2 regions of the Streptomyces sp. NPDC050422 genome follow, and region 1 is predicted to be linked to the other one. Evidence: predicted binding sites of a transcription regulator. Region 1 holds the regulator's gene; the other holds the start of a gene.
The links. The regulator HspR, encoded in region 1, represses chaperone genes until heat shock. The targets are predictions, from matches to a motif close to TTGAGNNNNNNNNNCTCAA.
Positions count from the first base shown of each region.

Region 1 (14,622 bases):
GGGAACCCTGGGGGGTTGTCCTCAGCCCGCCGTGAACAGAGCGCTGGTGAACGTGATCAGTGGGCGGTCCGGGGTGGCCGCCGGGTACAGCGCGATCAGGTCCGCCGTCTCGCCCCGGTGTGTGCGGACCACCGTGTCCGGCTTCTTGTCGCCGTCGAAGTCCGCGTACCGCTGGAGAAGGGTCGTTTCTGCACGGGACGTGGCGGGGCTGCCTGCCGTCTTGCGCAGGGGCGCCGCCGGGAGCGCGCCGGACGGCGCCTCGTAGCGGTACGCGCCGCCCGGGCGCCCCGGTCCGTCCGGGCTGCCGAGCAGCAGCGTGCCCTTGCCGCTGGTGCCGGGCTCATGGGCGCGGGCCGTGTACACCAGGTCGTCGTACCCGTCGTCGTTCGTGTCCGTCCGGGGCTCGGGGGCGGACAGCGCCGGGCCCGCGCCGGGAATGGTGCCGCCGGCGGCGCGCGGGCGGCCGTCCCGGGTGAACGGGCCCCGCAGGAAGCTGAACCGGCCCGCGCTCGCTGTCACGGCCAGGTCCGGCTTCCCGTCGCCGTCGAAGTCGCCGCAGACGGGGTGGTCCGGCCAGGCGTCGCCGAAGCGGGCCCGGTCCGGGATCCGCAGGGTGACCGCCTTGCCGGTGAGGCCCGCCGGGGAACCGAAGAGGATCTGCAGCGGTACCGGCGGGCGGCCGATGCCGTTGTACGGGGGGTCGGTGGCCACGATCAGATCGGTGAAGCCGTCCTGGTCCAGGTCGCACGACGCCTCGGCGTCGAACGCCGACGGGAGGGTGTCGCCGATCTTGGCGGCGTTCGTGCGGGCGCTGAGCAGCTGGCGTACCGAGGGGTCGAGGCCGCGGGTGGCGGAGCCGTACACGATGCCGATGCCGGCGTCGTCGTCGTGGCTGTCGGCCGCCGGTTTCACCAGGTCGTCCAGGACGAGGTCGCGGTGGCCGTCGCCGTTGAAGTCGTCCGGGGTGTGGCTGCCGGTGCCGTGCGGGACCGCGTGGCGCTCGGCGCCCGCCAGGCCGGCCAGGGCGGTGGGAGGGGCGTCGCCGTTCTTGGGGGCCGAGGAGGCGGGGGAGCCGCCGCAGGCCGTCAGCAGGAGTACGCAGAGGCCGCCGGCCGCCGCGGTCGTCGCCGCGCCGGTCGTCCGTCCGGTCCGCGCCGTCGTTCTCGCCCTTGCGATGCGTATCCGCACGGGATACCTCCGATGCGTATCCCCGCAGGAATACCTCGTACGTCCTGGCCGTCCCGGCCGTCTCTTCCACCCCGGCCGCCCCACATGATGCGTCACCGGAGCCGTAAAGCAGAAGCGGCCGGTCCTGCCCCCGAGGCAGGTCCGGCCGCTTGTGCAACGCGGTGGCGCGGTTCCGGTTACCGGCTACTTCACCGGTTCCGGCTCCGGCGCGTCCGCCGTTTCCGGCTCGCCCGCCGGGTCGGACGGGGTCTTCACGGAGTCGAGCAGCAGCTGCGACACGTCGACGACCTGGATGGACTCCTTGGCCTTGCCGTCGTTCTTCTTGCCGTTGACCGAGTCGGTCAGCATGACGAGGCAGAACGGGCACGCGGTGGAGACGATGTCCGGGTTGAGGGAGAGGGCTTCGTCGACGCGCTCGTTGTTGATGCGCTTGCCGATCCGCTCCTCCATCCACATCCGGGCACCGCCGGCGCCGCAGCAGAAGCCGCGCTCCTTGTGGCGGTGCATCTCCTCGCTCCGCAGGCCCGGGACCTTCGCGATGATCTCGCGCGGGGGCGTGTAGATCTTGTTGTGCCGGCCCAGGTAGCAGGGGTCGTGGTACGTGATCAGGCCCTCGACCGGGGTCACCGGGATCAGCTTGCCCTCGTCGACGAGGTGCTGGAGCAGCTGCGTGTGGTGGATGACCTCGTACTCGCCGCCGAGCTGCGGGTACTCGTTCGCGATGGTGTTGAAGCAGTGCGGGCAGGTGGCGACGATCTTCTTCGCCGACTTCGCCTTCTTCGTCGAGTCGTCCTCGTCGTCCTCGCCGAACGCCATGTTCAGCATCGCGACGTTCTCCTGGCCGAGCTGCTGGAACAGCGGCTCGTTGCCCAGACGGCGGGCCGAGTCACCCGTGCACTTCTCGTCGCCGCCCATGATCGCGAACTTGACGCCCGCGATGTGGAGGAGCTCCGCGAAGGCCTTCGTCGTCTTCTTGGCGCGGTCCTCCAGGGCGCCGGCGCAGCCGACCCAGTAGAGGTAGTCGATCTCCGAGAGGTCCTCGACGTCCTTGCCGACGATCGGGACCTCGAAGTCGACCTCCTTGGTCCACTCGACGCGCTGCTTCTTGGCAAGCCCCCAGGGGTTGCCCTTCTTCTCCAGGTTCTTGAGCATCGTGCCCGCCTCGGACGGGAACGCGGACTCGATCATCACCTGGTAGCGGCGCATGTCGACGATGTGGTCGATGTGCTCGATGTCGACCGGGCACTGCTCCACGCACGCACCGCAGGTGGTGCAGGACCAGAGGACGTCCGGGTCGATGACGCCGTTCTCCTCGACCGTGCCGATCAGCGGGCGCTCGGCCTCCGCGAGGGCCGCCGCCGGGACGTCCTTGAGCTGCTCCTCCGTGGCCTTCTCGTTGCCCTCCATGTCCTTGCCGCCGCCGGCCAGCAGGTACGGGGCCTTGGCGTGCGCGTGGTCGCGCAGCGACATGATCAGGAGCTTCGGGGAGAGCGGCTTGCCCGTGTTCCAGGCGGGGCACTGCGACTGGCAGCGGCCGCACTCCGTACACGTGGAGAAGTCGAGGATGCCCTTCCAGGAGAACTGCTCGACCTGGGAGACACCGAAGACGGCGTCCTCCGCGGGGTCCTCCCAGTCGATCTCCTGGCCGCCCGAGGTCATCGGCTGGAGCGCGCCGAGTGCGACCTCGCCGTCGGCGTTCCGCTTGAACCAGATGTTCGGGAAGCCGAGGAAGCGGTGCCAGGCGACACCCATGTTGGTGTTGAGCGAGACCGTGATCATCCAGATCAGCGAGGTGCCGATCTTGATCATGGCGACGAAGTAGATGAGGTTCTGCAGCGTGCCGAGCGCGAGTCCCTTGAAGGCGAGGACCAGCGGGTACGAGACGAAGTACGCGGCCTCGTAGCCGCCGACGTGGTGGATCGCGCCCTCGAGACCGCGCAGGGTCAGGATCGCCAGGCCGATGACGAGGATGACGTACTCGACGAAGTACGCCTGCCAGGCCTTCGAGCCCGCGAACCGGGACTTGCGCCCGGCGCGCGAGGGGAGGTTCAGCAGCCGGATGGCGATCAGCACGAGGATGCCGACCGTCGTCATCAGGCCGATGAACTCGATGTAGAGCTCGAACGGCAGCCACTCGCCGATGATCGGCAGCACCCAGTCGGCCTTGAAGAGCTGTCCGTACGCCTGGAGCAGCGTCGGCGGCAGCGTCAGGAAGCCGATCGCGACGAACCAGTGCGCGAAGCCCACGATGCCCCACCGGTTCATCCGGGTGTGGCCGAGGAACTCCTTGACCAGGGTGATCGTGCGCTGCTTGGGGTCGTCGGTGCGGCTGCCTGCCGGTACCGGCTGTCCGAGGCGGACGAACCGGTAGATCTGCGCGACCGCTCGGGCGATGAGCGCAACGCCGACGACGGTCAGCACCAGCGACACGATGATCGCGGCGAGTTGCATTTGGGGGCTCCTCGGGCCTGCGAGGGTGGGATCCAGCGATGATCGCTGATTACTCAGATGCTTACTAAGCAGTAACTTAATCAGTCTGTGCTGACACTATCCACTTATTCCGCCGTCCTGTAGCCGGGCAGGCGGTGATCTGTGTCGCTCAGGTCAGCCTTGCCGTGCCGGACGAGGCTCCGGGCCGCGCGGCGCAGGGGTGCGCCGACCGCTTCCGCGAGGATCGCCAGGTCCAGGCCCGGCCGGTGGTGCTCGGCGTAGTGCTGGTCGAGGAGGTCCGGCTCGTCCCACGGCATCGCCGAGCGGTGGCGGATCTGGGCCAGGCCGGTCAGGCCGGGCTTCAGTTCCCGCCGCCAGTCTCTCGCACCGGCCGGCCGGCCCCGTACGTCGCCCGGGGTGAGCGGGACCGGGCCGACGAGGGAGAGCTCGCCCCGTACAACATGGGGGAGCCGGGAGATCACGTGCAGCCGCAGTCGGCGGGTGCGCAGCGACCGCAGGACGAAGGGCCTGCCGCCCGCCCCCACCCGGGCCGACTGCGTCAGTACGCCCCCCGAGCCGCGTTGGGCGAGGAGGGTCAGGGCGGCCGCGGCGAGCAGGGGGGCGGCCAGGAGCAGGAGGGCCGAGCCGAGCACCAGGTCCAGGGCGCGCTTCGCGGTGGGGCGGGGGAGGGTCGCCGGCGCAAAGGCCCGCAGGGCCTTCCGGGCGGCCGGGAGGCGGGGGGAGCGCGGCGGCTGCCAGGTGCGCCTTGCGGGTCCTGGTCGCCGCCGCGGCCCGTGACGCTGCCCTTGCCACTGCGTCTGCATCGTGCGCACCTGCCTGGGTCGGCTGACGGGGTCGGCGGATCGTGTGCCGGTTTTGCGCGGCTCACGGCATTTTGTGACAGAACGATCCCATGAGGCGATGATGGGGAGGGGTGTGTGACCCATGGGGGTGGGCAGGTGTCGCCCGTACGCGGGCCGGATACGCCGCTGATCGCCTGTATGTGACGTGTGTCCGCCGTCATATGGCGTGGCGTTTCCCCTGATGGCGAGGGGGGTGTGCACGATAGTTGAGTCGACTCGACTCAGGTCTGTTGACTCCGGGGCGGGTGTCATGCATCCTTGAGTCAGATCCACTCAAGTAGTCAGTTGGAGGAATTGAAATGGCACGTGCGGTCGGCATCGACCTGGGCACGACTAACTCCGTCGTCAGCGTTCTCGAAGGCGGCGAGCCCACCGTCATCACCAACGCCGAAGGCGCCAGGACCACGCCGTCCGTCGTCGCCTTCGCGAAGAACGGCGAGGTTCTGGTCGGCGAGGTCGCCAAGCGCCAGGCAGTGACGAACGTCGACAGGACCATCCGCTCCGTCAAGCGCCACATGGGCACTGACTGGAAGATCGACCTGGACGGCAAGACCTTCAACCCGCAGCAGATGAGCGCCTTCATCCTGCAGAAGCTGAAGCGCGACGCCGAGTCGTACCTGGGCGAGAAGGTCACCGACGCGGTGATCACCGTCCCGGCGTACTTCAACGACTCCGAGCGTCAGGCCACGAAGGAGGCCGGCGAGATCGCGGGCCTGAACGTCCTGCGTATCGTCAACGAGCCGACGGCCGCCGCGCTGGCGTACGGGCTCGACAAGGACGACCAGACGATCCTCGTCTTCGACCTCGGTGGCGGCACCTTCGACGTGTCGCTCCTGGAGATCGGCGACGGCGTCGTCGAGGTGAAGGCCACCAACGGTGACAACCAGCTCGGTGGTGACGACTGGGACCAGCGTGTCGTCGACTACCTGGTGAAGCAGTTCGCCAACGGGCACGGCGTGGACCTGTCCAAGGACAAGATGGCTCTCCAGCGTCTCCGCGAGGCCGCGGAGAAGGCGAAGATCGAGCTCTCGTCCTCGACCGAGACCACGATCAACCTGCCGTACATCACGGCGTCGGCCGAGGGCCCGCTGCACCTGGACGAGAAGCTCACGCGCTCGCAGTTCCAGCAGCTGACCGCCGACCTCCTGGACCGCTGCAAGAACCCGTTCCACAACGTCATCAAGGACGCGGGCATCCAGCTCTCCGAGATCGACCACGTCGTTCTCGTCGGTGGCTCGACCCGCATGCCGGCCGTCGCCGAGCTCGTCAAGGAGCTCACGGGCGGCCAGGACGCCAACAAGAGCGTGAACCCGGACGAGGTCGTCGCCATCGGTGCCTCGCTCCAGGCCGGTGTCCTCAAGGGTGAGGTCAAGGACGTCCTGCTCCTCGACGTCACGCCGCTGTCCCTCGGTATCGAGACCAAGGGAGGGATCATGACCAAGCTCATCGAGCGCAACACCACGATCCCGACCAAGCGTTCCGAGATCTTCACGACGGCCGAGGACAACCAGCCGTCCGTGCAGATCCAGGTCTACCAGGGCGAGCGCGAGATCGCGGCGTACAACAAGAAGCTCGGGATGTTCGAGCTGACCGGTCTGCCGCCGGCCCCGCGCGGTGTGCCGCAGATCGAGGTCGCGTTCGACATCGACGCCAACGGCATCATGCACGTCGCTGCCAAGGACCTCGGCACCGGCAAGGAGCAGAAGATGACCGTCACCGGTGGCTCTTCGCTGCCGAAGGACGAGGTCAACCGGATGCGCGAAGAGGCCGAGCAGTACGCGGACGAGGACCACCGTCGTCGCGAGGCCGCCGAGTCCCGTAACCAGGGTGAGCAGCTCGTCTACCAGACGGAGAAGTTCCTCAAGGACAACGAGGACAAGGTCCCCGGTGACGTGAAGACGGAGGTGGAGGCCGCGCTCACCGAGCTGAAGGAGAAGCTCAAGGGCGAGGACACCGCCGAGATCCGTACGGCCACCGAGAAGGTCGCGGCCGTCTCCCAGAAGCTGGGCCAGGCGATGTACGCCAACGCCCAGTCCGAGGGCGGCCCGCAGGGCGACCCGCAGCCGGGTGCCGAGCAGGCCAAGGCTGATGACGATGTGGTCGACGCCGAGATCGTCGACGACGAGAAGGACTCCAAGGGCGGTGCGGCGTGACCGAGGAGACTCCGGGCTTCGAGGAGAAGCCCGACGTCCCCTCCGGCGCCACCCCTGACGACGCCGAGCCGAAGGACGCCACCCCCTCCGCGGAGGAGGCGGCGTCCCCGGCCGGGGACGCGAACCAGACAGCAGGTCTGACCGCTCAGCTGGACCAGGTCCGCACCGCGCTCTCCGAGCGCACGGGCGACCTCCAGCGGCTCCAGGCCGAGTACCAGAACTACCGCCGCCGCGTTGAGCGGGACCGGGTCACGGTCAAGGAGATCGCAGTCGCGGGTCTCCTGTCCGAGCTCCTGCCCGTGCTCGACGATGTCGGCCGGGCCCGCGAGCACGGTGAGCTCCTGGGCGGGTTCAAGTCGGTGGCCGAATCGCTGGAGACGGTCGTCGCCAAGCTCGGACTGCAGCAGTTCGGCAAGGAGGGCGAGCCCTTCGACCCGACGATCCACGAGGCCCTGATGCACAGTTACGCGCCGGACGTCACCGAGACGACCTGCGTGGCGATCCTGCAGCCCGGGTACCGGATCGGCGAGCGCACCATCCGCCCCGCGCGGGTGGCGGTGGCCGAACCCCAGCCCGGGGCGGCAACCGGGGCGACCGGGGCCGCGAAGGAAGAGAAGAGTGACGACGAGGAGAGCGGTGGCGGCGAGGAGGTCTGACATTCCGTCCGACCACCTGGCAGCACACCGCCCACCCACCCGTCCGGCCACCCGGCCGGTCGTCCGGAAGGAGGGACGTCGATGAGTACGAAGGACTTCGTCGAGAAGGACTACTACAAGGTTCTCGGCGTCCCGAAGGACGCCACCGACGCCGAGATCAAGAAGGCGTACCGGAAGCTCGCCCGCGAGTTCCACCCGGACGCCAACAAGGGCGACAACAAGGCGGAGGAGCGCTTCAAGGAGATCTCCGAGGCGAACGACGTCCTCGGTGACACCAAGAAGCGCAAGGAGTACGACGAGGCGCGCGCCCTCTTCGGCAACGGTGGCTTCCGCGCCGGACCCGGCGGGGCCCAGGGCAACTTCAACTTCGACCTGGGGGACCTCTTCGGAGGTACCCCGGGCGGGGGCCAGGGCGGCGCCGGCGGTTTCGGCGGCGGCGGCGGCCTGGGCGACGTCTTCGGCGGCCTCTTCAACCGGGGCGGTGGCACCGGTACACGGGTGCAGCCGCGCCGCGGCCAGGACATCGAGTCCGAGGTGACGCTCAGCTTCACCGAGGCGGTCGACGGGGCCACGGTCCCGCTCAGGATGTCCAGCCAGGCGCCCTGCAAGGCGTGCTCCGGCACCGGCGACAAGAACGGCACCCCCAGGGTCTGCCCGACCTGCGTCGGCACCGGCCAGGTCTCGCGCGGCAGCGGCGGCGGATTCTCGCTCACCGATCCCTGCGTGGACTGCAAGGGCCGGGGCCTCATCGCCCAGGACCCCTGCGAGGTCTGCAAGGGCAGCGGCCGGGCGAAGTCGTCGCGCACCATGCAGGTCAGGATTCCGGCGGGCGTCCTCGACGGCCAGCGGATCCGGCTGCGCGGCAAGGGAGCCCCGGGCGAGCGCGGCGGACCGGCCGGCGACCTCTATGTCGTCGTCCACGTCGACGCCCACCCGGTCTTCGGCCGCAAGGGCGACAACCTCACGGTCACCGTGCCCGTCACCTTCACGGAGGCGGCGCTCGGCGGCGAGGTGAAGGTCCCCACGCTCGGCGGACCGCCGGTCACCCTGAAGCTTCCGGCCGGTACGCCGGGCGGGCGCACCATGCGGGCCCGCGGCAAGGGCGCGGTCCGCAAGGACGGCACCCGCGGCGACCTGCTGGTCACCGTCGAGGTGACGGTCCCCACCGACCTGGGCCCCGAGGCCCGGGACGCCCTGGAGACCTACCGAAAGGCGACCGCGGACCAGGACCCGCGGGCGGAGCTGTTCCAGGCAGCGAAGGGAGCTTGAGGTGGACGGCCGGAGACGTAATCCGTACCAACTGACCGATGAATCCCCGGTGTACGTGATCTCGATCGCGGCCCAGCTCTCGGGCCTGCATCCCCAGACACTGCGCCAGTACGACCGCCTCGGCCTGGTCTCGCCCGACCGCACGGCCGGACGCGGACGGCGCTACTCGGCCCGCGACATCGAGCTGCTGCGCACCGTGCAGCAGCTGTCGCAGGACGAGGGCATCAACCTGGCCGGCATCAAGCGCATCATCGAGCTGGAGAACCAGGTCGCGGCCCTCCAGCAGCACGTCGCCGAGCTCTCGGCAGCCGTGGACGGAGCGGCGGCGGCGTTGCAGCAGCGCGAGGCGCAGGTGCATGCCTCGTACCGCCGCGACCTGGTGCCGTACCAGGATGTGCAGCAGACCAGCGCGTTGGTGGTCTGGCGGCCGAAGCGGCCGAAGGACTGAACGGGACCCCTGTCCCGTACGAGGAGCCCGTCACCCCGGAACGCCGGGGGTGGCGGGCTCCTCTGTCACGTGCGGCGGCACGGGCCCCTGTGCCGTGCGCGGCGGTACGGGTTCGGCGATTCCGGACTGGACGAGGAGGGCGCCGAGGTGGGTGCGGCTCGTGGCGTCGAGTGTCTGCATGAGCTTGGCGATGTGGGCGCGGCAGGTCCGGACGCTGAAGCCGAGCTTCCGTGCCACGGCCTCGTCGTGGTGTCCCTGAATGAGGAGGCGGGCGATGCTGAGCTGCACTGCGGTGACGGGAGTGCCCGGGGCGGCGGTCTGAAGTTGCTCGGTGATCGGAGTGGCCTGGGCCCACAGTACCTCGTACACCTGCACCAGGTAGCGGACCAGCGCCGGATGCCGGATCTGGAGAGCCACGTCGCGGTCGGCCGTCGCGGGAATGAACGCTACGGCGTTGTCGAAGATGATGAGCCGGTCGATGGTCTGTTCCATGGTTCTGACCTGCACCTGCCCTGGCGGCATGTGCTCCAGATATGCCTTGACGGGGACGCTGTAGCGCGCTGGGTGCTGGTATATGTGGCGAAGCCGGGCCCCCCTGCTGACAGCTGAGAGGCCATTGGCCAGACCCTGCTTGATCTGGTCGGGCGATCGGTGACCGCCCGGCTGAGCTGTCAGGACTTCCGTATCTGCGACGGCGGCCGCTTCCTGGAGGGCGGAGTCGATCAGCCTCTTGCCTTCCAGCGCGGTGATGGACAGGTTGGGGTCCTCGCTCGCGATGGCCGCCAGGGGTGCCAGCGAGTCGACCAGTGCCGCGCTGCGGCGTACCTGCTCGTAAACGTTGCGTGTGATGGGCTGCAGCAGATGGGCGAGCGCGGCTGAAGGCGTGGCAGGGCACAGCATCGTCGGATCACGTGGGTCCGGGTGAAGCAGGGCCATCTCCATGAGGCAGGGAGCCGGTGAGATCTCGGCTCGTGGGAGGCGCCCGCGTCGCAGGGATTCGGAGTAGAGGCGGATTGCCGGCTCGCACAGTTCGGAGTTGCTGTGCGGGTGATTTGGTATGCCCGTTTCCGTGCCCATCTGGACCCCCCCATTCTTTGCAGTGCAACAAGATGACGGTGGTGAAACCATAGCGACCGGGAGAGTGTTGGGCTGTCGGGGGAGCCGGGAACTTCCCCGGTTGATTCAGGGCACGGCCATGCTCTCCCCATTGCATGGCTGTGCTCCCGGCTCGGGGGGTGGGGATCTTCGGGTGCCGGCCGGTCAGGAATCCTGTTCCAGGATTCCTGACCGGGCGATCAGATATCCGAGTTGAGTCCGGCTCTTGCTGCCGAGGGCAGTGTTCAGTTTGGCTATATGGGTCCGGCAGGTACGCACGTTCATGCCGAGGCGCCGAGCTATCGAGTCGTCGACGTGTCCCTCTACGAGGAGTTGGGCGATGGAGCGCTGGACACCGCTTATGCCTTCGGGGGTGGGGTCGTACCGTACGTCTTCGAGGAGGGGGGTAGCTCGCTGCCAGAGCTGCTCGAAGACCCTGATGAGGTACGCGACCAGCCCGGGATGGCGCAACTCCAGTGCCACTTCCGCATCTTCCTGGGCGGGGATGAAGGCCACCGTGTGGTCGAAGACCAGCATGCGCTCGACAAGTTCTTCGAGGGTGCGGATCTCCACCTTGCCCTCTGCCAGACGCTCGGCGTAGGCGTACGTCCCGTGATGGTGCCGGACGGTGTGCTGATAGAGCGTGCGGATGCTGACGCCGCGGTCGATCACGGCCTGGCCGCGTTCGACGCCCTTGCTGAGGATGAGCTCGCTGCGACCGCCACCCGGCTGGATGGTGAGGACTTCGCTGGTGCATTCGGCCGTCGCGACATCGATGGCGGCATTGATTCTGGCATTGCCTTCCAGCACGGTGATGGCGTGCGTGGTCGGTGCGTCCTGGGCGCTGATGTCCATGAACGGTTCGAAGGATTCGGCCAGTTCGAGGGAGCGTCGGCGTCGGTCCTGGATCTCTCGCTCGATGGGGTGAAGGCGCTGCGCGAGTGCGGCCGACGGAGGTACGGGGCGGAGCCACTCGGGGTCGTCGGGGTCCGGGTGCAGTAGGGCGAAGTCCATCAGACAGGGTGCGGGCGCCACGTCTGAACGAGGTATGCGTCCGGAGCGCAGCGCACTTGCGTAAAGGCGCTGCCCTGCTTCGCAAAGGTCGGTGATCCCATGAGGATGTCCCGTATTCGGTCTACTTGTGGCCATATCTCCACCCCCCATGTTCTTGAACCAGCAGGAACATGATGCATCGACCCGGTGGTGTTCGGGTCCCTGGGTGAGACATCGTCTTACGTGCGGGGGAGATGACCCATCAAGTGAGGACGAAGCCGAAATGTATAAGCGAATGCTTCGCTCGGTGCTTGCCACTGCGTTTGCGGGGGCCTTGGCCTACGGCGTGCTGGGTGCCACTGACATTACTTGGGAAGTCGCGCCCGACACGGCATCGAGTCATGTCGCAGCTGCCCCTGTCGGTGACATCACGTGGGGCGGCGTAGGGCCGGAGGACGCAAAGGGTGACATCACCTGGGGTTTCACGTCGACTTCAGCGGGCGTCTGACATGACCACCCCGCCGGACGACCGGACCTTCCGGCGTGAGATGGCAACCGCCTACCGCTCAGGGTGGCATTTCATCGACCTCGTCACGGCACTGCCCCACCGTGGTGATTCGTTGATGGTCACTCTGTTCGGTGATCCGGTCGTCGTCGCCCGTGAGGACGACGGGGAGCTGCGCGCCTACCGGTGCCTGCGCAAGCCGCGCGGGGCGCCGCAGCCCGTGCGGTGCGCCATTCGGTACGACATGATTTTCGTGAACCTCGCGCAGCGTGACCACCAGCTGTTCGAACCTGAAGCCATTTCCGCCACCCCCCGCAGTGCCTGAGCGATCCCCCGTCGTTCCACGTCGCTCAGACACTCCCCCACACAACGGCGCCACCGTGACCTGAACACGGTGGCGCCGTTGTGCTTCTCCCGGAGACATTCCGGTCGGAGCGGTACAGAAGGTGTCGAAATCGGCATCTGTGCGGATGGGGGCGCGGGCCTCCATGCTCCGCCCTCCCATTCCCAGGGGCGTTCATGAGCGGACACAGCAGACACGGCGGACACGGCGGGCGCGAGGCCGAAGAACTGCCGGGGCGGCGCGGAGGCGACGGTGACGGCGCCTACCTCGACAAGACGTCGCTCCACCGCGAGGTGGAGGTCTCCTTCGATGACGCGGTGCACTGGAAGGTTCTTCTGACGGTGTGGCTGAGGGCCGCCGGCGTGGCGTTCGGCGTCCTCCTCCTCTTCGGCTTCATCGCGCTCATCGCCCTGGCCGGCGATCCGGGGAGCGGTCTCGGGATCATGGGGGTCGGTCTGCAGATCGCCATGATCGCTTTCGTCGCCGTCTTCCTGGCGTCGAAGGTCTCCGAGCCGATCGGTGAGTGGCGGGTCCTGCTGGCCGACCGGGGAGTGCACGCCGAGTCGGCGTACACCGAGATCGCGCGGGTCGTGCAGGAGCGCCGGCTGCCGGTCGTCCCGGTGTTCCGGCGCATCCGCTCCGGGGGGCAGGACCCCCGCGTGACCCACCGGATGGCGCTCCGGGACGGGAGCTACGTCGCGTACCTCTCGGTGTTCGCGTACGGCACCGGGCTCTACGTGGGCTGGGTGATGTGGCGCGACCGGCGGGGCACCGAGCTCGTCGGGCGGTTCGTCTCCGACTTCGTCAGGGGCTTCGACGGCACCGACATGGAGAAGGTCATGATGCGGACCGAGCCGCCGCGCGCCCTGCGGGAGGCGTTGCACGCCGCCGCCCGGGAAGGGGTGCGCGCGGTCGTGGACGGATGCGCGGCAGCTCCCGGAGCGGCCTTCCCGCACGGTCTCCCGCAGATCGAGGAGGACGTCGCCGCGCCCGTCCCGGTCCAGGCGCAGGAGCCGACGCCGATGGCGCCGCCGCCCGTGCCGCGCCGCCGGCCCTGGGCGGAGGGCGGCAGCTGACGGTGTGCGGTGGGCTCAGCCGTGGCCGAGTGCCCGGTCCAGGGTGATCTCGATGACGACCCGGTCCGGGTTGGGTGACGGCGTGCGCTCGTAGCGCTCCATGTGGCGGCGTACCGCGGTCTCGACCCTGTCCTGCTCCGTGCGCACCCTGGCGACGCCCTCCAGGGTGGCCCAGCGGCGCCGGTGCACCTGACAGGCCGCGACGCGGGCGCCGTCCGGGCCCGCGGCCAGGATGTGGGCGACCTTGCGGCTGTTCCTGTTGGTGATGATGCGGGCGAGGCCGGCCTCGGGGTCGTACGTCACGCACACCGGCACCACGTGCGGGGTGCCGTCGGGGCGGGGTGTGGTGAGCGTGCACAGGTGGGATTCGCGCCAGAACGCGAGGTACTCCGGGCCGGGGTTGCGTACGTCGACTGCCATGGGGCCAGCGTAGGCAGCGGTCGTACTGCGGTGGCGGGCGGCCGGGGCGGCCGGTTCACTCGGATGGGAAGAAGGTCGAAGAGGGGCCCTTGGGACCGTCCGTTTTTGCCTTGAGTGGAATAGACTCAACTTTATGCACGTTGATCGTGTCAGTAGTGAGGACGGACCAGTCACCGCAAGGAGGAGAGAGCGCACGTGGACGCCGAGCTGACCAACAGGAGCCGGGACGCCATCAACGCGGCCACCAGCAGGGCCGTGAAGGACGGGCACCCCGATCTGACCCCGGGGCACCTGCTGCTCGCGCTGCTCGCGGGTGAGGACAACGAGAACCTCGTCGATCTGCTGGCCGCCGTCGAGGCGGACCAGGTCGCCGTACGTACCGAGACCGAGCAGCTCCTGGGCGCGCAGCCCAGCGTGACCGGCTCGACCGTCGCGCCGCCGCAGCCCAACCGTGAGCTGCTCGCCGTCATCAACGACGCCGCCCGGCGGGCGAAGGAGCTCGGCGACGACTACATCTCCACCGAGCACCTGCTCATCGGCATCGCCGCCGAGGGCGGCCGCGCCGGTGAGATCCTCGACGGACAGGGCGCCGGCGCGAAGAGGCTGCTGGACGCATTCGAGAAGAGCAGGGGAGGGCGCCGGGTGAGCACACCGGACCCGGAGGGCCAGTACAAGGCCCTGGAGAAATTCGGTACGGACTTCACCGCGGCCGCACGCGAGGGCAAGCTCGACCCGGTCATCGGCCGGGACCAGGAGATCCGTCGCGTCGTCCAGGTGCTTTCGCGCCGCACCAAGAACAACCCCGTGCTCATCGGTGAGCCCGGCGTCGGCAAGACCGCCGTCGTCGAAGGGCTCGCCCAGCGCATCATCAAGGGCGACGTCCCCGAGTCCCTCAAGAACAAGCGCCTCGTCTCACTGGACCTCGGCGCCATGGTCGCGGGCGCGAAGTACCGCGGTGAGTTCGAGGAGCGCCTGAAGACCGTCCTCTCCGAGATCAAGGAGAGCGACGGCCAGATCATCACGTTCATCGACGAGCTGCACACCGTCGTCGGCGCGGGCGCCGGAGGCGACTCCGCCATGGACGCGGGCAACATGCTCAAGCCCATGCTGGCCCGCGGCGAACTGCGGATGGTCGGCGCCACCACGCTCGACGAGTACCGCGAGCGGATCGAGAAGGACCCCG
Region 1 covers NZ_JBITIE010000016.1:2,984-17,605, forward strand. The annotation lists gene ACIBJG_RS24815 (FG-GAP repeat domain-containing protein) at 22-1,188, opposite strand; gene ACIBJG_RS24820 ((Fe-S)-binding protein) at 1,372-3,639, opposite strand; gene ACIBJG_RS24825 (sugar transferase) at 3,744-4,442, opposite strand; gene dnaK (molecular chaperone DnaK) at 4,781-6,634, shown strand; gene grpE (nucleotide exchange factor GrpE) at 6,631-7,290, shown strand; gene dnaJ (molecular chaperone DnaJ) at 7,372-8,559, shown strand; gene ACIBJG_RS24845 (heat shock protein transcriptional repressor HspR) at 8,561-9,007, shown strand; gene ACIBJG_RS24850 (LuxR C-terminal-related transcriptional regulator) at 9,038-10,084, opposite strand; gene ACIBJG_RS24855 (helix-turn-helix transcriptional regulator) at 10,268-11,116, opposite strand; gene ACIBJG_RS24860 ((2Fe-2S)-binding protein) at 11,605-11,925, shown strand; gene ACIBJG_RS24865 (hypothetical protein) at 12,120-13,019, shown strand; gene ACIBJG_RS24870 (pyridoxamine 5'-phosphate oxidase family protein) at 13,035-13,439, opposite strand; gene clpB (ATP-dependent chaperone ClpB) at 13,635-14,622, shown strand, end outside.

Region 2 (14,622 bases), on a different contig from region 1:
CGCCGATCACCGGGCGGAAGCCGCCGGTGGTGAACTCCTCCGCCTTCGACGCCGCCGCCTTGAGGCGGAGCATCGACTTCGGGGTGAAGACGATCAGCGGCTTGTGGTGCGGGTTGTGCACCTGCCACCGCAGAAGGTGGAAGTAGTTCGACGGCAGGGTCGGCATCGCGACCGTCATGTTGTCCTGCGCGCACATCTGGAGGAAACGCTCCGGGCGGGCGGACGAGTGGTCCGGGCCCTGGCCCTCGTAGCCGTGCGGCAGCAGCAGCGTGACGCCGGAGGTCTGGCCCCACTTCTGCTCGGCCGAGGAGATGAACTCGTCGACGACGGTCTGTGCGCCGTTGACGAAGTCACCGAACTGGGCCTCCCAGATGACCAGCGACTCCGGGCGGGCCAGCGAGTAGCCGTACTCGAAGCCCATCGCCGCGTACTCGCTGAGCAGCGAGTCGTAGACGTTGTAACGGGCCTGCTCGTCGGTGAGGTAGAGCAGCGGGGTGTAGTCCTCGCCGGTCACCTGGTCGACCAGCACCGCGTGGCGCTGGCCGAACGTGCCGCGGCGGGTGTCCTGGCCGGCGAGCCGGACCGGGGTGCCCTCCATCAGCAGCGAACCGATGGCCATGGTCTCGCCCATGCCCCAGTCGATCGTGCCGTCCTCCACCGAGGCCGCGCGACGCTGCATCTGCGGCATCAGGCGCGGGTGGACGGTGATGTGGTCCGGGATGTTGACCTGCGACTCGGCGATCCGCTTCACGACCTCCTGGGAGATCGCGGTGGTCACGGCCACCGGGAACTCGGCCTGGGGGTCCGACACATGCGGCTGCGCCGGCTGCGAGGTGGCCTCACGGACCTCCGCGAACACCTTCTCCAGCTGACCCTGGAAGTCCTGGAGCGCCTGCTCCGCCTCTTCCAGCGTGATGTCGCCGCGACCGATGAGGGACTCGGTGTAGAGCTTGCGCACCGAGCGCTTCTTGTCGATCAGGGTGTACATCTGCGGGTTGGTGAACTGCGGGTTGTCGCCCTCGTTGTGACCGCGACGGCGGTAGCAGATGAGGTCGATCACGACGTCCTTGTTGAACGCCTGACGGAACTCGAAGGCGAGCCGTGCGACGCGGACGACGGCCTCGGGGTCGTCACCGTTGACGTGGATGATCGGCGCCTCGATCATGCGCGCGACGTCGGTGGCGTACATCGAGGAGCGCGACGCCTCCGGGGCGGCGGTGAAGCCGACCTGGTTGTTGATGACGACGTGCACGGTGCCACCGGTGCGGTAGCCGCGCAGCTGCGACATGTTGAGCGTCTCGGCGACGACGCCCTGGCCCGCGAAGGCCGCGTCGCCGTGGAGCGCGACGGGCAGGACCGTGAAGTCCGTGCCCGCCTTGTTGATGATGTCCTGCTTGGCGCGGGCGATGCCCTCCAGGACCGGGTCGACCGCCTCCAGGTGCGAGGGGTTGGCGGCCAGCGAGACCTTGATCTGCTCGCCGTCCAGACCGGTGAAGGTGCCCTCGGCGCCCAGGTGGTACTTGACGTCGCCGGAGCCGTGCATCGACTTCGGGTCGAGGTTGCCCTCGAACTCCCGGAAGATCTGCGCGTACGACTTGCCGACGATGTTCGCCAGCACGTTCAGCCGGCCGCGGTGGGCCATGCCGATGACGACCTCGTCGAGGCGGGCCTCGGCGGCGGAGTCGATGACCGCGTCGAGCAGCGGGATGACGGACTCGCCGCCCTCCAGCGAGAACCGCTTCTGGCCGACGTACTTCGTCTGCAGGAACGTCTCGAACGCCTCCGCGGCGTTCAGCCGGCGCAGGATGCGCAGCTGCTCCTCGCGCTCGGGCTTGGGGCGCGGACGCTCCACCCGGTCCTGGAGCCACTTGCGCTGCTTCGGGTCCTGGATGTGCATGAACTCGATGCCGGTGGTGCGGCAGTACGACTCACGCAGCACACCGAGGATGTCCCGGAGCTTCATCATCGTCTTGCCGGCGAAACCGCCGACCGCGAAGTCCCGCTCCAGGTCCCACAGGGTGAGGCCGTGCTCGGTGATGTCGAGGTCGGGGTGCTTGCGCTGGTGGTACTCCAGCGGGTCGGTGTCGGCCATGACGTGGCCGCGGACCCGGTAGGAGTGGATCAGCTCGAAGACCCGTGCGGCCTTGGTGACGTCGTCGTCGTGCGAGGCGTCGATGTCCTTGAGCCAGCGGACCGGCTCGTAGGGGATGCGCAGCGCCTTGAAGATCTCGTCGTAGAACTCGTTCTCGCCGAGCAGGAGCTGGGAGAGGATCCGCAGGAACTCGCCGGAGGCGGCGCCCTGGATGACCCGGTGGTCGTACGTCGAGGTCAGCGTCATGACCTTGGAGATGCCCAGCTTGTTCAGGGTGTCCTGCGACGTGCCCTGGAACTCCGCCGGGTAGTCCATCGCGCCGACGCCCATGATGAGGCCCTGTCCGGGCATCAGGCGGGGTACCGAGTGAACGGTGCCGATGCCGCCGGGGTTGGTCAGCGAGGCGGTGACGCCGGTGAAGTCGTCCATGCCGAGCTTGCCGTTGCGGGCCCGGCGGACGATGTCCTCGTAGGCCTGCCAGAACTCGAAGAAGTTGAGCGTCTCGGCCTTCTTGATGGCCGCGACGACCAGCTGGCGGTCGCCGTTCGGCTTCACGAGGTCGATGGCGAGGCCGAGGTTGATGTGCTCCGGCTTCACCAGGGTCGGCTTGCCGTCCTTCTGGGCGAAGGAGTAGTTCATCGCCGGCATGGCCTTGAGGGCCTGCACCATCGCGTACCCGATGAGGTGCGTGAAGGAGATCTTCCCGCCGCGGGCGCGCTTGAGGTGGTTGTTGATGACGATGCGGTTGTCGAAGAGCAGCTTCACCGGGACGGCGCGGACGGACGTGGCCGTCGGCAGCTCCAGCGAGGCGTTCATGTTCTTCGCGACTGCGGCGGACGGGCCGCGCAGCGTCACGTACTCGGGACCGGCCGGAGCCTCGGTCGCCGGAGCGGCCGGGGCCTTCGCGGCGGGAGCCGGTGCGGCCTTCACCGGTGCGGCCTTCACCGGAGCCGCCGGGGCGGCCGGTGCGGGCGCCGGGGCAGTCGGGGCGGCCGGAGCCTTGGCCGCGGGTGCGGCAGGCGTGGTGGGGGCCGGTGCGGTGGCGGCCGGGGCCGCGGGCACCGCAGCCCCCGCGGCTGCGGCGCCGGGAACGGGCTTGTCCGCCGTGCCGGACGTACCCGGCTTGTAGTCGGCGAAGAAGTCCCACCAGGCGCGATCGACCGAATTGGGATCCTGGAGGTACTGCTGGTAGATCTCGTCGACGAGCCACTCATTGGCGCCAAAAGCAGCAGCCGGGTTCGTACCCGGGCTTGCTTGGTCGGTCGAGATGCTCGAGTTACTGGGGGACTGAGACGACACGGCGGCAACCGCCCTCTTCCGCTTCACAAGGTGATGGACAGCGGAAATCAAGGCTACGCCTCCCCGGCCGTTCCATGCAGGCCGGGCCGGTCTTCGTCGTGCAAGTCACATCGAAAGTCGGGTTTCGGGGCAGGAAATGGCGGGAAACAAGCTTGGTTCCGCTTCACTCCGGGTACGCGAGACCGTAGTTACGGCCCCTTCGACCGTACCCCTTGAACAGAACACGTAGAACGTGCCCTTCCGGTTCGAACCCTATGTCAACCTCGCGGCTGATGGATCCCCGGAAGAGTGACGCGTATGCGGCAGCCGCGAGCTGATTCGGCCACACCGATCCGGCCGCCGTGCAGATCCACCGCCCAGCGGGCGATCGCGAGGCCCAGTCCCGTGCCGCCGTCGCTGCCCGGACCGTGCGGGGACGGCACCTCGCCGCGGTTGAAGCGCTCGAAGACCCGGTGCCGCTCGGACTCCGGGATGCCGGGGCCCTCGTCCATGACCTCCAGATGCAGCGACTCGGGCTGCCCGCCGCGCCGGGCGCGCACGGTGACCCGGCCGTGCGGTGGGCTGTGCTTCACCGCGTTGTCGATCAGGTTGGCCACCACCTGGTGCAGCCGCTCCGCGTCGGCGTGCGCGGTCAGTTCCGGCGGGGACACGTCCAGGTGCAGATGGACGTCCGTGCGGGAGTGGTTGCCGGAGCCGGAGGACAGCCGGCGGTGCGCGGCGGCGAGGTTCGCCTCCTTGAGGACCCCCGACAGATAGGGCCACACCTCGAAGCGGCCGGCCTTCAGCGTGACCACGCCGTTGTCCAGCCGGGACAGGTCCAGCAGCGTCTCCACCAGCCGGCCGAGCCGCTCCGTCTGTTTGAGCGCCGTCCGCATCGTCTCCGGATCGGCCGAGGACACCCCGTCCACGACGTTCTCCAGCACGGCTCTCAGCGCCGCGATGGGGGTGCGCAGCTCATGCGAGACGTTCGCCACCAGCTCCTTGCGGTGCCGGTCCACGGCGGCCAGGTCGTCCGCCATCAGGTTGATCGTCTGCGCCAGATCGCCGAGCTCGTCACGCCGGTCGGCGCCGCTCACGCGTCTGGTGTAGTCGCCGTGCGAGATCGACCGGGCCACGGCTCTCATCTCGTCCAGCGGCGCGGTCAGGCCGTGCGCCACGAACTGGGTGATCAGCAGGGTCGCGATCACCGAGAACACCGTGATGAACCGGAGCTCGGTGCGCGTGCGCACCGCCACCATGATCAACCCGGTCGTGATGAACACCGAGACCACGACCAGCGTGCCCAGCTTGGCCTTGATGGAGAACGGCCGGAGCCCCGGTCCGGGCGCGGTCATGGCGCTGGGGTCTCCAACGCGTAACCGACACCGTGCACGGTACGGATCCGCTCCGCGCCGATCTTCCGGCGCAGCGCCTTGATGTGGCTGTCGACGGTGCGGGTGCCCGAGGCGTCCGCCCAGTCCCAGACCTCCGCCAGCAACTGCTCCCGGGAGAGCACCGCGCGCGGGGTGTTGGCCAGGCAGACCAGCAGGTCGAACTCGGTCGGCGTCAGGTGCACGTCATCGGCGCGGACGCGCACCCGGCGCTGTGCGTGGTCGATCTCCAGCTCGCCGAGGCGGAGTATTCCGCTGCGGGGTGTCACGGCGGCCAGTGCGGCCCGCTCCACCCGGCGCAGCAGGACGTGGACCCGGGCCGCCAGCTCACGCATGGAGAACGGCTTGGTCATGTAGTCGTCCGCGCCGACGCCGAGGCCGACCAGCATGTCGGTCTCGTCGTCGCGGGCGGTCAGCATCAGCACCGGCACCGGGCGCTGGGCCTGCACGCGACGGCAGACCTCCAGGCCGTCGAAGCCGGGAAGCATGATGTCGAGCACCATCAGATCCGGCTGCCAGGCCTCGGCCGCGTCCACGGCCGCCGGGCCGTCGAGCGCGGTCTGCACCAGGAAGCCCTCGGCCCGCAGCCGGGCGGCAATGGCATCGACGATCGTGGCGTCGTCCTCGACCACCAGCACGCGGCGCTGCGCGCCCGGGGTGGCCGCGACACCTGTGTGGGTGGTGTGTGTCTGTTCCATCGCCCCGCCCCTGCCCGTTCTCACGGAGGCCATTCCCCCGGACGTACGGTCTTCGCTCGTGAATTTCGTGGGTGATCCCGCTATCGGTCAGCAGCGTAAAGGCAGCGGAGGGCTCCCGGCTACGCAGGGTGCAAGCCCGCGGGGGCGGGCCGGGGGAACAACGGAGGCGGAGTGTCGCGCTTGTGCCGCTTGGCCCCCGGGCGTCCCGGGGGCCCGTATACCCGGCGGGGGTTGTCAGGCTGCTCGAATTGCGAGATGGACCACGTCGGGCACACCTCGGGCAACGCCTACCTCTTCCGTCCTTACCCCACGGAATCCGGCATTCCGCAAGGCCTGTTCGAACTCCGTGGACGGCTGTGCGGACCACACCGCGAGCACGCCGCCCGGCGTGAGTCGTGCGAGGCAGTCGGCGAGCCCGGCGGGGGAGTAGAGATTCCCGTTGTCCTCGGTGACGGTCCAGTCCGGTCCGTTGTCGATGTCCAGACACAGCGCGTCGTAACGGTCCGTAGTCGTACGGAGGTGGGCGACGAGGTCCGTCGTCAGGACGACGGTCCGCGGATCGGCGAGCGCCGCCCCCGAGATCCCGGACAGCGGCCCGTCCAGGTGCCAGTCGACGATGGCCTGCTCCCGCTCGGCCACCGCGATCCGCCCCCACCTCGGCCCGTCGGCGGCCCGGGCGAGCGAGAACCCGACGCCGAGCCCGCCGATGAGTACCGCGGGGTCCTTCCTCCCTGCGGGCAGCGCGTCGAGCGCGGCATCGATCAGCAGCCGCTCGGAGCGCCCGTCGGAGGTGTCCATCAGGAAACACCCGTTGGCGATGATCTCGAAGTCGTCGCCCCGCCTGCGCAGGACGACCTCCCCGTACGGTCCCTCGCGGCGGTCCAGGGTGACGGGGGCGAGGGCGTCGGGGCCGAAGGTGAGGGGCATGGCGCTGGTCTCCGGTGGATGGCGGTCGGTGTCCCGTCATCCTGTCGCTTGCCGCAGCCGCCGGGCCAGCGGTTTCCCCGAACGGGGGGGCGTCGTCAGCCGCGTTCGCGGCGCGGCCCGCGTACGGCGAACAGCGTCGCCCCCGTCGCGTACGCCACCGAGGCCACCACCCACGCCCCGGCCTGCGGCCCCGGCTGCATCAGCCAGGCCCATACGGAGGCGGCGCCGCCCGGAGTGCGCGGGGCCGCCAGGTACACCGCGCCGCCGTACACCGTCATCGGCAGCCAGCTCAGCCGGGCGCCGATCAGGGCGGCCGAGGCGGCCGCCACCCCGGTCGCACCGAGCACGTTACGGACCATGCCCGGTGCGCCGAAGGCCTCGGGATGTCCGGGGACGGCCAGCGCGAGAGCCGTCGCGGCCGGCACGGTGAGCGCGAGCAGATGCAGCAGCCGCCGCGGCCACCAGCGGCGCACGGCTGTCCGGTCGAGCTCGTCGGCGGCGGCGTACAGGCTGGTGCCGATCGCGGCCGACACCAGCATCGGGGCCAGCACGAGGACCGGGACGCGGGCACTGTGGTTGAAGTAGGTCCGGCTCACCAGCCAGTCGGCGGCCCAGGCGGCGACCAGGACGATGCACGTCAGCGCGGCGGCGGTACGGGGCACGGCGCGGGAGCGCAGACAGAGGACGGGAACGGTGCCGGATGCGCGGTTCACAGGGCCGGCACCTCGGACGGGTCGCAGCTCGTGCGCGTGGCGAGGAAGCGGCCGAGCCAGGCCCGGCGCTCGGGGGCCGGCATCGTTTCGAGCCGGCGCTGCTGCGGGGTCTTCTCCGCGTCGACGGGACGCCAGGGCTCGGGACCGGCGAGCCAGCCCCTGACGGCATCGTCGGTGGACACGAGCCGCTCGGAGCCCGCCTGCTCCGCCTTGGTCGCCGGGTCCGGGCAGTCCCGGTTCACCACCTGGTAGGCCACCTGCCGGGCGAAGTCCTGCGGGTGCTGCAGCCGCCCTCGCCGGACGTACCAGCCGATGTCCGGCGTCGGCACCCAGACCTCGGCGGTGCCGTCCAGGGGCTGCTGGTTCACGTAGCGGGCCGGTGCCCCCGGCACTCCGTCCAACCGCCCGAACAGCCCGGACAGCGCCTCGGATACCTGGGGCAGCAGCGATGCGTCGTACGCGGTCAGACAGAGCTGCGGGGTGCCGTCCGCGCAGACGAGCCGACCGGCGGCCGGGTCGTCCCGGATCAGGCTGGAGCCTGTGTGCACGATCAGCGGCGCGACCGCCGCCGCAACGACCAGTGGTACGACGGCGAGAATCCGGCGCCTGGCCGCGTGGGCGATCAGTGCGGCGAGAGCGAGACCGCAGGTCCAGGCCACCATCGCCGGGGCGAACCACCACACCGGCAGCGATCTGGTGAGCATGTACTGCATGGCCGGGTCGAGGTACTGCGCCGACGATTCGGAGTAGTTGGGCACGCCGAGGGCCAGGTACAGAAGCACGGCGAGCACCGGCGCGGCCAGCCGCCACCGGCACCGTTGACCGACTGCGTACCCCACCAGCCCCATGGCCACCAGGACGCCGGCGTCCACTACGGCGAGGGACAGGAACGGGCTGCCGCCGCCTGTGTACGGCCAGGTGGCCACGAGCGACGCGGCCAGCACGACGAGATACCCGGCGACCGACCACAGTACGACCGGCAGTGCGGCCACCAGCACCCGCGACGCGCGGGGGAGCGGGGTCGAGCGCCAGAGTTCGTCGGTGCCGCGCCGGTAGTCACGGGCGCCGGCCCAGCAGGCCGCGGCCGCCACCATCGGCCCGGCGAGGAGGGTGGCCACGGAGTGCAGATATCCCTGGGTCTCGCCCCAGTCGCCCTGCCACGTATCGGCCTTGTTCACCATGGGGACGGCGAGCATGACCGCCGTACACGCACCGGTCCACGGCGCGATGCCGCGGCGCAGCTCGGTCCGCAGCGCGAGAAGGGTCGAGCGGTATGCGGCGCGTGAGCGGGTGGAGCGGTGCATCGGGGGGTCCTGCTGCTCCGCGACGGGGGTGCCGGTCGTCGTCATCGGGCCCCCGCCTTCGCACGGTGGGTACGCAGGGCGGCGGTGTAGCCGCGCTCGATGGGGCTGCCGTCGAGCTCGGCCCCCTCGCTACCCAGGGCCGCCAGTTCGGCCGTGGTCCCCCGGTACGCGACCTGGCCCGCCTCGACCAGCGTCACATCGGCGCAGGCCGTGGCCACGTCCTCGACCAGGTGTGTGGAGAGGATCACCGTGGTCCGTTCGCCGAGCTCCCGCATCAGGGTGCGGAACTCGACCCGCTGCTCCGGGTCCAGACCCGCGGTCGGCTCGTCGAGCAGCAGCAGATCCGGTTCGTTGACGATCGCCTGGGCGATGCCGACGCGCCGCACCATGCCGCCGGACAGGGTCTTCATCCGGGCGTCGATCCGGTCCGTCAGGCCCACCCGGTCCACCGCACGCTCCACGGCGCCCGCGATCAGGGCGCCGTCCATCTCCTTGAGCCATGCCACGTACGCGACGAACTCGCGGACGGTGAAGCCCGGGTAGAAGCCGAACTCCTGCGGCAGATAGCCCAGCCTGCGCCGGACCGCCGCGCGGCTGCGGTGATCCGCCTCCGCACCCACCTCGCTGCCCAGCAGCTCGACCCGCCCGGCGGTCGGGGCGGCAGCCGTGGACACCACCCTGATCAGCGACGTCTTGCCCGCCCCGTTGGGTCCGAGGAGCCCGTGCACACCGAGGGCGAAGTCCAGATCGACGCCGTCCAGGGCGGTCGTCCGGCGATGCCGGACCGTCAGCCCGGTGACCTTGACGGTGCTGCTCATGCGATCACGCTCATGACTTCTCCAGATGGTCGAATGATCGGCGGCGCAGGGCCAGCAGCCCGGCGCAGAGCACCGCCGCGGCCGCCCAGCCGCTCTGTGCGGCGGTCCCCGCGAAGTACCGGGTGGCCGGTTCGGCCGCGTCGAAGATGCGCGACGGCGACGTACCGAAGGCCGGCAGGACGACGGCGGCGGCCCAGCACGCGGCGACGGACGAGGCGCCCGTGCGGCAGCCGACGTACGAGCCGAGCGCCAGCGCCCCCAGCGTCATGGCGAGCCCCGGCAGCAGCCAGGCCACCGCCCCCGGTCCGCCCGCCGACGAGGGCAGCGCCGCCCCGGCGAGCGTGAGCACGGGGACGGCCACCGCGAGTACCGCCGTGGTCCTGACTAGCAGCAGCCGAAGCCCGCCGCCCGGGGTCGTGGTGGCGATCTCGTGCATCGGGTCGGCGTGGCGCCCGTACGAGACGCCGACCCCGGCCAGCGGCAGCACCGGAGCGACGACGAGGAGCAGGGGGCGGGCCGCGCCGCCGAGTCCGCCGACGTACGCCAGGGCGACGGCCCCGAGCGCCACGAGCAGCAGCGCCCCGGCCCACGCCCCCCGGAGGGCCGGGCCGGCGGCCCACACCACCCGCCCGAGCCGGGAGGCGGGCCCCGGCAACCGCGGGGCTCCCCGTACCGGCTCCGCCTCCGCGACCGCGAGCACCGCGGTGCGGATGTCCGCCAGCAGCGGTGCCGCGGCCCCCCGGCCGCGTACCGCCGCCGACACCCGGTCCGCGCAGTGTGCGCACGACTCGACGTGCTTCTCCAGCGACCAGGCGTCGGTCTCGGCGGCGGTCCCCGCCGCGTACCGCCCGGCCAGTTCGTCCCCCACATGCCAGGCCGTCATGCCGTGCCTCCCAACGGACCGTTCTCCACAACCAGCCGGTCCAGTGCGGCCCGCAGCTCTCGCCGGGCCCGCATCGCCCGGGTCTTGACCGTCCCCTCCGGTATGCCGAGCAGCCGGGCGGCCTCCCGGGTCGTCAGCCCGTCGATGACCGTCGCCCGCAGGACCTCCCGGAGCTCGGGCGAGATCCGCTCGAGCGCGGCACCCACGTCGCCGTACTCCAGACCGGCCAGGACCCGGTCCTCGGCGGACGGCACGGCGGCCGCCCACTCCGCGCCGCCGGCGCTCTCGGCCTGTGCCACGCGCTCCGTCCTGGCCCGGGTCCGCTGCGCGTCGACCAGCCGGCGGGCGGCGATCACCCAGAGCCAGCCGCCGGCCTCGGCACCGCGGTGCGAACCGGCGGAACGCCAGGCCGTGACGAAGGTGTCCTGCAGCACCTCCCGTACGGTCTCGGCGTCCGCGCACCGCCGGTTCAGCCGGGCCAGCAGCCAGCCGGCGTGCCGGTCGTAGAGCGCGGCCAGCGCGGTCGTGTCCCCCTGCGCGACGGCACGCAGCAGCGCCTCGTCGTTCCGGTCGTCCCCCGAGGGGTGCACGTCGCTCACACCTCCTCTATCGGAGCCGGGAGCCCGGTCGGTTCACGTACGCCGCATCCGGACCCGGTCAGGGACGTGGCGCCTTCTCGCCGTGCACCGCGATGTGCTCGGCCGCCAGCCAGGGCGCCAGGTCGTCGACGAGCATGGGCAGGACGGCCGGATCGGCGGTCGGGGTGCGGCCCGTGCGCGCGGCCGGCCGCATCTGCTCGGCCCGCTCGGGAAGATGCGGGCGGTAGCGGGCGAAGAGCTCGGCCGACTCGGCCAGGTCACTGGTCCAGCCTCCTCCGTGATCCGGGAACGGGCCGCCGCGACGACAGGCGCGACCCCCTCCTGCACCCGGCTCAGTGAGCCCTCCCACGCGATCGTGCCGTCCCTATTCGGCCCTCGGTCGTCGTCCATACGGGTACTCTGCCCGCCCCGCTCCCCCCTGACCACGGCATATACCCCGTGACTCCGGCTACGCCTCCGGCGGAGCCGTGAACGTCACGTCCGCGGCCCGTGTGGTGACATCCGCGTCCGCGCTGATGGCCCACGCGGCGACCCGGGAGACCACGGCGGCCGGGACCGCCGCGCTGATCCCGGGAGCCGCCGGGATGTCCTGCGTCGCATGCGCGTCATGGGGGAGAACGACCCGGTAGTCCTGGGCCAGGGCCGAGCGGGCCGTCGCCTGGACGCACACCTCCGACATCACGCCACAGACGGCGACTGCCCTGACGCCCGCCCCGCTCAGCAGGGAGCCCAGCGACGTGCCGGCGAAGCCGTCGTCCCTGGTCTTGCGGATCACGGACTCCGTGGGCCCCGCCTCGACCCGCAGGTGGAGGGCCCAGCCGGGCGTGTGGGGTTCGTCGCCCGCGCCGGGAGCACCGTCGTTCTGGAGGTGCACGACGAGTGCACCGCTCTGCCGTGCCCGCGCGATCAGGTCCGCGGTCCGCTCCAGCAGTTCGGGCGCGCCGGGCACGGCCCTGTCTCCGGTCACCCCCGCCTTCTGGACGTCCACGACGAGCAGGGCCTGCACGGGAAGGAGGGAATCGGCCATGGGCCCATCCTGGTCGGCCGGACCCTCGTCCTCCACGGGATTTCGCGCCCGATGTGCTGCACGATGTCGCGCCCGATTGCGCGTACGCGGGCCCGTGCGGTCGCGGGATTACGGCGGTCCCGCCCGCTGTTGCACCCAGGGCAGGCCGCGGCTGTCATGCCGCGATCGCTCAGAGCGAACGCACCCCGGGGAACATTGAGCGGCTCACTAGCATTGAGTCCACATAGCTCAACTTGACTGCCAAAGGGGAGATCATGGCTACTGAGTCCAATGCGGTCACACCGCTCACCCTGCCCGTGCTGCCGCTCGACGACGAGGTCGTGCTGCCCGGAATGGTGGTGCCTCTCGACCTGTCCGAGAGCGATGTACGCGCCGCGGTGGAGGCCGCACAGGCCGCAGCCCGCGAAGCCGGCGGCAAGCCCGAGGTGCTGCTCGTTCCGCGCATCGACGGGACCTACACCGGCATCGGTGTCGTGGGGACCGTCGAGCAGGTCGGGCGACTCTCGGACGGTGACCCGGGCGCCCTCATCCGCGGCCGTGGACGGGTGCGCATCGGGGCCGGGACCAGCGGTCCCGGTGCCGCGCTCTGGGTGGAAGGGACACGGGTCGACGTCTCCGTCCCCGAACCCCTCCCCGGAGCCGTCGCCGAGCTGGTCAAGGAGTACAAGGCGCTCGCCACCAGCTGGCTGAAGGGGCGCGGTGCCTGGCAGGTCGTGGACCGGGTCCAGCAGATCGAGGACGTCTCCGCGCTCGCCGACAACTCCGGATACTCCCCCTTCCTCACCACCGCCCAGAAGGTGCGGCTGCTGGAGACGACCGACGCGGTCGCCCGGCTGAAGCTCGCCATCCAGTGGCTCGGCGAACACCTCGCCGAGCAGGACGTCGCCGAGTCCATCGCCAAGGACGTCCAGGAGGGCGTCGACAAGCAGCAGCGCGAATTCCTGCTGCGGCGCCAGCTCGACGCCGTACGCAAGGAGCTCTCCGAGCTCAACGGCGACCCGGAGGACGAGTCCGACGACTACCGGGCGCGCGTCGAGGCCGCTGACCTCCCCGAGCACGTCCGCGAGGCGGCGCTCAAGGAGGTCGACAAGCTGGAGCGCTCCTCGGACCAGAGCCCCGAGGGCTCCTGGATCAGGACCTGGCTCGACACCGTCCTGGAACTGCCGTGGACCGAGCGGACCGAGGACGCGTACGACATCAAGGGCGCCCGGGAGATCCTCGACGCCGAGCACGCGGGCCTGCAGGACGTGAAGGAGCGCATCACCGAGTACCTCGCGGTACGCAAGAGGCGCGCCGACCGCGGACTGGGCGTCGTCGGGGGCCGGCGCGGCGGTGCCGTGCTGGCCCTGGTCGGGCCGCCCGGGGTCGGAAAGACCTCGCTCGGCGAGTCCGTGGCGCACGCCATGGGCCGCAAGTTCGTCCGCGTCGCACTCGGCGGTGTCCGTGACGAGGCGGAGATCCGCGGCCACCGGCGTACGTACGTCGGCGCGCTCCCCGGACGCATCGTCCGCGCCATCAAGGAGGCCGGTTCGATGAACCCGGTCGTCCTCCTCGACGAGATCGACAAGGTCGGCTCCGACTTCCGCGGCGACCCCGCCGCAGCCCTCCTCGAAGTGCTCGACCCGGCCCAGAACCACACCTTCCGCGACCACTACCTGGAGGTCGAACTCGACCTCAGCGACGTCGTCTTCCTGGCTACGGCGAATGTGCTCGACGCCATCCCGGAGGCACTGCTCGACCGGATGGAACTGGTCAGGCTCGACGGCTACACCGAGGACGAGAAGGTCGTCATCGCCCGCGACCACCTGCTCCCGCGCCAGCTGGAGCGGGCCGGTCTGGAGGAGGACGAGGTCACCCTCGACGAGTCCGCGCTGCGCAAGCTGGCCGGCGAGTACACGAGGGAGGCCGGGGTCCGGAATCTGGAGCGGGCCGTCGGGAGGCTGCTGCGCAAGGTCGCGGCCCAGCACGAACTGGGCGACCGCGAACTGCCGTTCACGGTGACCGAGGACGATCTGCGCGGTCTCGTCGGCCGGCCGCACCACGTCCCCGAGTCCGCCCAGGACCCGGCCGAGCGCCGCACCGCGGTGCCGGGCGTGGCCACCGGGCTCGCGGTGACCGGGGCGGGCGGTGACGTGCTCTTCGTGGAGGCGTCGCTGGCCGATCCGGAGACCGGGGCGTCCGGACTGACCCTCACCGGTCAGCTCGGCGACGTGATGAAGGAGTCCGCGCAGATCGCGCTGAGCTTCCTGCGGTCGCACGGTGCGGAGCTGGAGCTGCCGGTCGCGGACCTCAAGGACCGGGGCGTGCACATCCACTTCCCGGCGGGCGCGGTCCCCAAGGACGGCCCGAGTGCGGGCATCACCCTGACGACCGCGCTGGCCTCGCTGCTCTCCGGACGGCTGGTCCGTACGGATGTGGCGATGACCGGTGAGGTGTCGCTGACCGGACGGGTGCTGCCGATCGGCGGCCTGAAGCAGAAGCTGCTGGCCGCCCACCGCGCGGGCATCACCACCGTGGTGATCCCCCAGCGCAACGAGGCAGACCTGGACGACGTCCCCGCCGAGGTGCTGGACACCCTGGAGGTCCACCCGGTCACCGACGTCCGCCAGGTCCTGGAGATCGCCCTCGCCCCGGCCTCGGCCCCGGCGGAGCGGAGGATCCCGGCCGCGGCCTAAGGGTCTGTGGGCGCTGCGGACACGACCGGAGCGGACGGCCCGTCATCCCTCGCGGGGAGGCGGGCCGTTCCGCGTGAGCGGTGGCCGCGGATCGGATCAGGGGCGGTAGATGGTCCCCGGGACCGGCTCGGCGGGCGCCATCAGCTGCGGGACGGTGACGAAGGTGTAGCCGCGCTTCTTCAGCTCCTCGATGATGCCGGGCACCGCGGGTACCGAG
Region 2 covers NZ_JBITIE010000009.1:194,544-209,165, forward strand. The annotation lists gene ACIBJG_RS16135 (multifunctional oxoglutarate decarboxylase/oxoglutarate dehydrogenase thiamine pyrophosphate-binding subunit/dihydrolipoyllysine-residue succinyltransferase subunit) at 1-3,391, opposite strand, end outside; gene ACIBJG_RS16140 (ATP-binding protein) at 3,649-4,725, opposite strand; gene ACIBJG_RS16145 (response regulator transcription factor) at 4,722-5,459, opposite strand; gene ACIBJG_RS16150 (spermidine synthase) at 5,694-6,386, opposite strand; gene ACIBJG_RS16155 (hypothetical protein) at 6,482-7,099, opposite strand; gene ACIBJG_RS16160 (hypothetical protein) at 7,096-8,448, opposite strand; gene ACIBJG_RS16165 (ATP-binding cassette domain-containing protein) at 8,445-9,221, opposite strand; gene ACIBJG_RS16170 (hypothetical protein) at 9,232-10,104, opposite strand; gene ACIBJG_RS16175 (RNA polymerase sigma factor) at 10,101-10,703, opposite strand; gene ACIBJG_RS16180 (hypothetical protein) at 10,762-11,052, opposite strand; gene ACIBJG_RS16185 (isochorismatase family protein) at 11,152-11,730, opposite strand; gene lon (endopeptidase La) at 11,985-14,405, shown strand; gene ACIBJG_RS16195 (polysaccharide deacetylase family protein) at 14,502-14,622, opposite strand, start outside.
Region 2: the regulator HspR is predicted to act here: its motif matches at 11,944-11,962, upstream of lon (endopeptidase La).